DNA from 2 places in the Psychrobacillus sp. FSL K6-2843 genome. Region 2 is predicted to be linked to the other one. Evidence: a T-box and tRNA genes for the amino acid it is inferred to sense, from the RefSeq annotation. Region 2 holds a T-box; the other holds one or more tRNA genes.

Region 1 (3,264 bases), 1.7 Mb from region 2:
TTGGCTTAGAAGCAGCCATCATTTAAAGAGTGCGTAATAGCTCACTGGTCGAGTGACGCTGCGCCGAAAATGTATCGGGGCTAAACAAATCACCGAAGCTGTGGATTGATACCTTTGGTATCAGTGGTAGGAGAGCGTTCTAAGGGCGTTGAAGTCAGACCGGAAGGACTGGTGGAGCGCTTAGAAGTGAGAATGCCGGTATGAGTAGCGAAAGATGGGTGAGAATCCCATCCACCGTATGACTAAGGTTTCCTGAGGAAGGCTCGTCCGCTCAGGGTTAGTCGGGACCTAAGTCGAGGCCGATAGGCGTAGACGATGGACAACAGGTTGATATTCCTGTACCACCACCCCACCGTTTGAGTGATGGGGGGACGCAGTAGGATAGGGTAAGCGTGCTGTTGGTTATGCACGTCCAAGCAGTGAGGTGTGAGTGTAGGCAAATCCGCACTCTGTAACATTGAGCTGTGATGGCGAGGACTTAGTCCGAAGTTCCTGATTTCACACTGCCAAGAAAAGCCTCTAACGAGGTGGGAGGTGCCCGTACCGCAAACCGACACAGGTAGTCGAGGAGAGAATCCTAAGGTGAGCGAGAGAACTCTCGTTAAGGAACTCGGCAAAATGACCCCGTAACTTCGGGAGAAGGGGTGCTCTTTTGGGTGTATAGCCTAGAAGAGCCGCAGTGAATAGGCCCAGGCGACTGTTTAGCAAAAACACAGGTCTCTGCAAAACCGTAAGGTGAAGTATAGGGGCTGACGCCTGCCCGGTGCTGGAAGGTTAAGAGGAGTGCTTAGCGCAAGCGAAGGTGCGAATTGAAGCCCCAGTAAACGGCGGCCGTAACTATAACGGTCCTAAGGTAGCGAAATTCCTTGTCGGGTAAGTTCCGACCCGCACGAAAGGCGTAACGATCTGGGCACTGTCTCAACGAGAGACTCGGTGAAATTATAGTACCTGTGAAGATGCAGGTTACCCGCGACAGGACGGAAAGACCCCGTGGAGCTTTACTGTAGCTTGATATTGAATTTTGGTGCAACTTGTACAGGATAGGTAGGAGCCTTAGAGCCCGGAGCGCCAGCTTCGGAGGAGGCGTCGGTGGGATACTACCCTGGTTGTATTGAAATTCTAACCCATACCCGTAACCCGGGTAGGAGACAGTGTCAGGCGGGCAGTTTGACTGGGGCGGTCGCCTCCTAAAGTGTAACGGAGGCGCCCAAAGGTTCCCTCAGAATGGTTGGAAATCATTCGAAGAGTGTAAAGGCAGAAGGGAGCTTGACTGCGAGACCTACAAGTCGAGCAGGGTCGAAAGACGGGCTTAGTGATCCGGTGGTTCCGCATGGAAGGGCCATCGCTCAACGGATAAAAGCTACCCCGGGGATAACAGGCTTATCTCCCCCAAGAGTCCACATCGACGGGGAGGTTTGGCACCTCGATGTCGGCTCATCGCATCCTGGGGCTGTAGTCGGTCCCAAGGGTTGGGCTGTTCGCCCATTAAAGCGGTACGCGAGCTGGGTTCAGAACGTCGTGAGACAGTTCGGTCCCTATCCGTCGTGGGCGTAGGAAATTTGAGAGGAGCTGTCCTTAGTACGAGAGGACCGGGATGGACACACCGCTGGTGTACCAGTTGTTCTGCCAAGGGCATCGCTGGGTAGCTATGTGTGGACGGGATAAGTGCTGAAAGCATCTAAGCACGAAGCCCCCCTCAAGATGAGATTTCCCATTACGCAAGTAAGTAAGATCCCTCAAAGACGATGAGGTAGATAGGTTCGGGGTGGAAGCGTGGCGACACGTGCAGCTGACGAATACTAATCGATCGAGGACTTAACCAAATTGTTTGTTTCTAATGATGTCAGTTTATTCAGTTTTGAAAGAATAATATTTTTTTGATAATAAGGCTTGTAAAACTCTACAAACTTGTTATAATAGAACTTGTCTTTCAATTAAATTATTCAAGTCTAGTGATGATGGCGAAGAGGTCACACCCGTTCCCATACCGAACACGGAAGTTAAGCTCTTCAGCGCCGATGGTAGTTGGGGGTCTCCCCCTGCAAGAGTAGGACGTCGCTGGGCTTGTAATAAGAAATTAATATTACCCAGGAGGATTAGCTCAGCTGGGAGAGCATCTGCCTTACAAGCAGAGGGTCGGCGGTTCGAGCCCGTCATCCTCCACCATAACTTTACTCCTGCCGGAGTAGCTCAACTGGTAGAGCAACTGACTTGTAATCAGTAGGTTGAGGGTTCAAGTCCTTTCTCCGGCACCATTTTTCGAGCCATTAGCTCAGTTGGTAGAGCATCTGACTTTTAATCAGAGGGTCGTAGGTTCGAATCCTACATGGCTCATTCACTTTTTGTGAAATAAATATGCGGGTGTGGCGGAACTGGCAGACGCACTAGACTTAGGATCTAGCGCCGCAAGGCGTGGGGGTTCGACTCCCTTCACCCGCACCATTTAACTTAATAACCGAGCGGAAGTAGTTCAGTGGTAGAACACCACCTTGCCAAGGTGGGGGTCGCGAGTTCGAACCTCGTCTTCCGCTCCAAAGATTCATCAAAGTGCCGGGGTGGCGGAACTGGCAGACGCACAGGACTTAAAATCCTGCGGTAGGTGACTACCGTACCGGTTCGATTCCGGTCCTCGGCACCACTTTTATGAAACATTAGCGCCCGTAGCTCAATTGGATAGAGCGTCTGACTACGGATCAGAAGGTTGTGGGTTCGACTCCTGCCGGGCGCGCCATATATACGGGAAGTAGCTCAGCTTGGTAGAGCACTTGGTTTGGGACCAAGGGGTCGCAGGTTCGAATCCTGTCTTCCCGACCAGTTATTTATAATATTGGGGCCTTAGCTCAGCTGGGAGAGCGCCTGCCTTGCACGCAGGAGGTCAGCGGTTCGATCCCGCTAGGCTCCACCATGAACATTGAAAACTGAACATGCAAAACGTTAAGACATATAGCATCAAACAACTTCGGTTGTATTGACGCAAAACAATTTTTGACATCATTTAATGATGATGCCAGCAAAACAAAATGAGCTTTTTAAGTTCTCTATTATGGAGAGTTTGATCCTGGCTCAGGACGAACGCTGGCGGCGTGCCTAATACATGCAAGTCGAGCGAATGATGAAGAAGCTTGCTTCTTCTGATTTAGCGGCGGACGGGTGAGTAACACGTGGGCAACCTGCCCTGTAGATTGGGATAACTCCGGGAAACCGGGGCTAATACCGAATAATCCATTACCTCACATGAGGAAATGTTAAAAGACGGTCTCGGCT
Region 2 (3,264 bases):
GTGAGTCTGCACCGTACTTTTCGATTACATCCATAGGATCAATGCCGTTTCCAAGAGATTTCGACATTTTACGACCATCTTCTGCACGTACTAAACCGTGAATTAGTACATCGTCAAATGGGCGAGTTCCTGTAAATTCTACTCCTTGGAATATCATACGAGACACCCAGAAGAATATAATATCATAACCTGTAACAAGGGCATTAGTTGGATAATACTTTTTCATTTCCTCATTTTCTACATCAGGCCAACCAAGAGTTGAGAAAGGCCATAGAGCAGATGAGAACCATGTATCTAAAACGTCTTCATCTTGCTTCCAATTTTCTTCATCTGATGGAGCCTCGTGCCCAACATAAACTTCTCCAGTTTCTTTATGGTACCATGCTGGAATACGATGTCCCCACCAAAGTTGACGGGAGATACACCAATCATGAATGTTTTCCATCCAACGTAGATAAGTTTTTTCAAAGCGATCAGGTACGAAGTTTACCTTGCCCTCTGATTCTTGAAGCTTAATAGCTTCTTTTGCAAGTGGCTGCATTTTAACGAACCATTGTGTAGAAAGGTATGGCTCAACTACAGCTCCACTTCGCTCTGAATGTCCAACGGAATGTGCATGCTCTTCGATTTTGAATAATACTCCTGCTTCTTGAAGATCCTTCACAATTTGCTTACGACATTCGAAGCGATCCATACCTTCATATTTACCAGCATTTTTATTCATAGAGCCATCTTCATGCATCACTAGTATTCTTTCTAAATCATGGCGGTTACCAATTTCAAAATCATTCGGGTCATGAGCTGGGGTAATTTTAACTGCACCTCTACCAAACTCCATATCCACGTAATCATCTGCTACGATTGGAATTTCACGGCCAACGATTGGTAATTTTACTTTTTTACCGATTAAATGCTTGTAGCGGTCATCCTCAGGGTGTACAGCAACAGCCGTATCCCCTAGCATTGTTTCTGGTCGAGTTGTTGCAACATCGATCGAACCAGTACCATCTGCAAGTGGGTAATGCATATGATAGAATGCACCCTGTATATCCTTATGAATTACTTCAATATCCGAAAGTGCTGTTTTAGTAGCTGGATCCCAGTTAATGATGTATTCGCCACGGTAAATCAAGCCTTTGTTATATAGATTAACGAATACTTCTTTTACTGCGTTAGAAAGGCCTTCATCTAATGTAAAACGTTCACGTGAGTAGTCTAAGCCTAAGCCTAACTTTGCCCATTGCTGACGAATATGCCCTGCGTATTCATCTTTCCATTTCCATGTTTCTTCCACGAATTTTTCTCGGCCAAGGTCATATCTAGTAATATTATCAGCACGAAGTTTTTCTTCCACCTTTGCTTGAGTAGCAATTCCTGCATGGTCCATTCCTGGTAACCATAGGGCATCATAGCCTTGCATACGCTTCATACGAATAATAATATCTTGAAGCGTAGTATCCCAGGCGTGACCTAAATGTAGCTTCCCAGTTACGTTCGGTGGTGGAATCACAATTGTATATGGTTCCTTTTCACTCTCTGGATGCGCTTCAAAAAATTTGCCTTTTAACCACCACTCGTAGCGACCTTTTTCAATTGACTGCGGATCATACTTGGTAGACATCGTTGTCTCATTTGTCATATCGTTTCCTCCTAAAAAAGAATATAAAAAAACTCCTATCATCACTAAAGGACGAAGGAGTTTGTTCGCGGTACCACCTTTATTCGCAGATGCAATAAAACACATCACGCTCTCAATTAGATAACGGCTTCAAACCGGCAATTGCTACTGTTAGTTCACAAAAGCTGCTCTTGGGCTACCTTCAAATGGTGGCTAACGGAAACATTTCAGCAAATTGTTTCCTTTCTTTAGATAACCGTGTCATTTTACTCTTCCCATTCATAGCATCCATATATAGTTGTTTTTATTGTATAGGATATTATTATATGCCGTCAAGCATAGTCTTGTGAAAGGAGGAAAACACTATGAAAAGAGGATACAACCCCTATCTTCTGCCAGATTGGCTACGAAGAACTCGTTTTTACGTAAAAGGCATCATTATACCAATCGGTTGCTTTCAACTTGTTCGTGTATTGATCGTTCCTACTACATGGGATTTTATCTTGCTAGTCTTTTTGGCATTTCTCGGATTCTTATTGTTTAAGGACATTATTTGATGGAAAGGAAAGCTTAGTATATCCGTCCTCTAAATCTAATATAAATTGCAGTTCTGACTCACCTTCGACTGAGCTTTCCGTTTCATTATGTTTTATAGCAACTTTGGGCAGATCCTGTTGATCATCCTCATTTGTAGATTGTTGCTCAGCACTCACTACTTTTTGTGCTGGCTTAAACGGCTCTACTGATACTTCTTCTAGTTCTTCATTTTCTAATTGAACTTGCATTGTATCTTCACTTGACTCTTCATCCTGGATAAAATTAAATGGTAAAACCTCTACCACTTCTGGTTGTTCTTCTTCCTCTTCTATTAAATCTGTCATTACCACTTCTGTTTTCAGTGGTCTTGACGTTTCGTATTCACAATTCACAAACCAGACAATTTCAATTCCATCCGATTCTGCTTTACAATTTATATTTTCTACACTAATACTAGGAGACGTATCCTGTTGTATTCTCTCCTTACTGATTTCTACGCTCATCGGAACAGCATATTCAAAATATCCCAGCTCTCCTTGTAAATCTAAATCCTCTATTTCTGTAAATTCGCTTGTTGCATGGTGCTCAACTTCTCCCTCTTCAAACTCCACATGACATGTAATATGATAAATACCGTTTATATGCACCATTTCGTCTATTTCCTCTTGAAAATATTGTGGAGTCACCTTAATTGTCTTAACTTCCTTTGGTACACCAAAACTTTGCGGAAAACAAAACTGTTCCTTTACTTCCCAACTTTTCACTTCCATTTTTCATCCTCCTTCGTATAGGACAAATTATGTTTCAACGTAAGAAAATATGAAAAATACCTTTCATTTATGCTTCGCTTTCCAAAACTTTGACTAAGGACTTATTCAGACGAGACCGCTTAGTGCCAAATCGAGCATTTCTTGTTATTTTTGCTGTATTGTCATAATAGACCAGCCACGAATAGACCGCGTATCCCTTGTAAAGCAGATATATTTTCAAATAAAAAAATACCCCGTAAAAATTAGATTAGTGTCTAACTTTTACGGAGCAGTTAAATTTTTTAGTATGTTTGTCAGTTATCTAGCTAGCTTTTCAAAAACAGTATGGAAAGCTTGGAT

The links. A T-box is a leader RNA that pairs with one kind of tRNA and senses whether it is charged. The one in region 2 lies ahead of MKY94_RS12670 (valine--tRNA ligase), so its partner is inferred to be a tRNA-Val.
Region 1: it encodes a tRNA-Val, which carries the amino acid that the T-box ahead of MKY94_RS12670 (valine--tRNA ligase) is inferred to sense. The anticodon was not compared.

Annotation. Positions count from the first base shown of each region.
Region 1 covers NZ_CP152021.1:95,284-98,547, forward strand. The annotation lists rRNA gene MKY94_RS00470 (23S ribosomal RNA) at 1-1,823, shown strand, start outside; rRNA gene rrf (5S ribosomal RNA) at 1,949-2,064, shown strand; tRNA gene MKY94_RS00480 (tRNA-Val) at 2,091-2,166, shown strand; tRNA gene MKY94_RS00485 (tRNA-Thr) at 2,180-2,255, shown strand; tRNA gene MKY94_RS00490 (tRNA-Lys) at 2,262-2,334, shown strand; tRNA gene MKY94_RS00495 (tRNA-Leu) at 2,358-2,442, shown strand; tRNA gene MKY94_RS00500 (tRNA-Gly) at 2,460-2,534, shown strand; tRNA gene MKY94_RS00505 (tRNA-Leu) at 2,550-2,638, shown strand; tRNA gene MKY94_RS00510 (tRNA-Arg) at 2,655-2,731, shown strand; tRNA gene MKY94_RS00515 (tRNA-Pro) at 2,738-2,814, shown strand; tRNA gene MKY94_RS00520 (tRNA-Ala) at 2,830-2,905, shown strand; rRNA gene MKY94_RS00525 (16S ribosomal RNA) at 3,041-3,264, shown strand, end outside.
Region 2 covers NZ_CP152021.1:2,499,544-2,502,807, forward strand. The annotation lists gene MKY94_RS12670 (valine--tRNA ligase) at 1-1,639, opposite strand, end outside; T-box leader at 1,684-1,910, opposite strand; gene MKY94_RS12675 (hypothetical protein) at 1,984-2,175, shown strand; gene MKY94_RS12680 (hypothetical protein) at 2,152-2,925, opposite strand; gene hemL (glutamate-1-semialdehyde 2,1-aminomutase) at 3,223-3,264, opposite strand, start outside.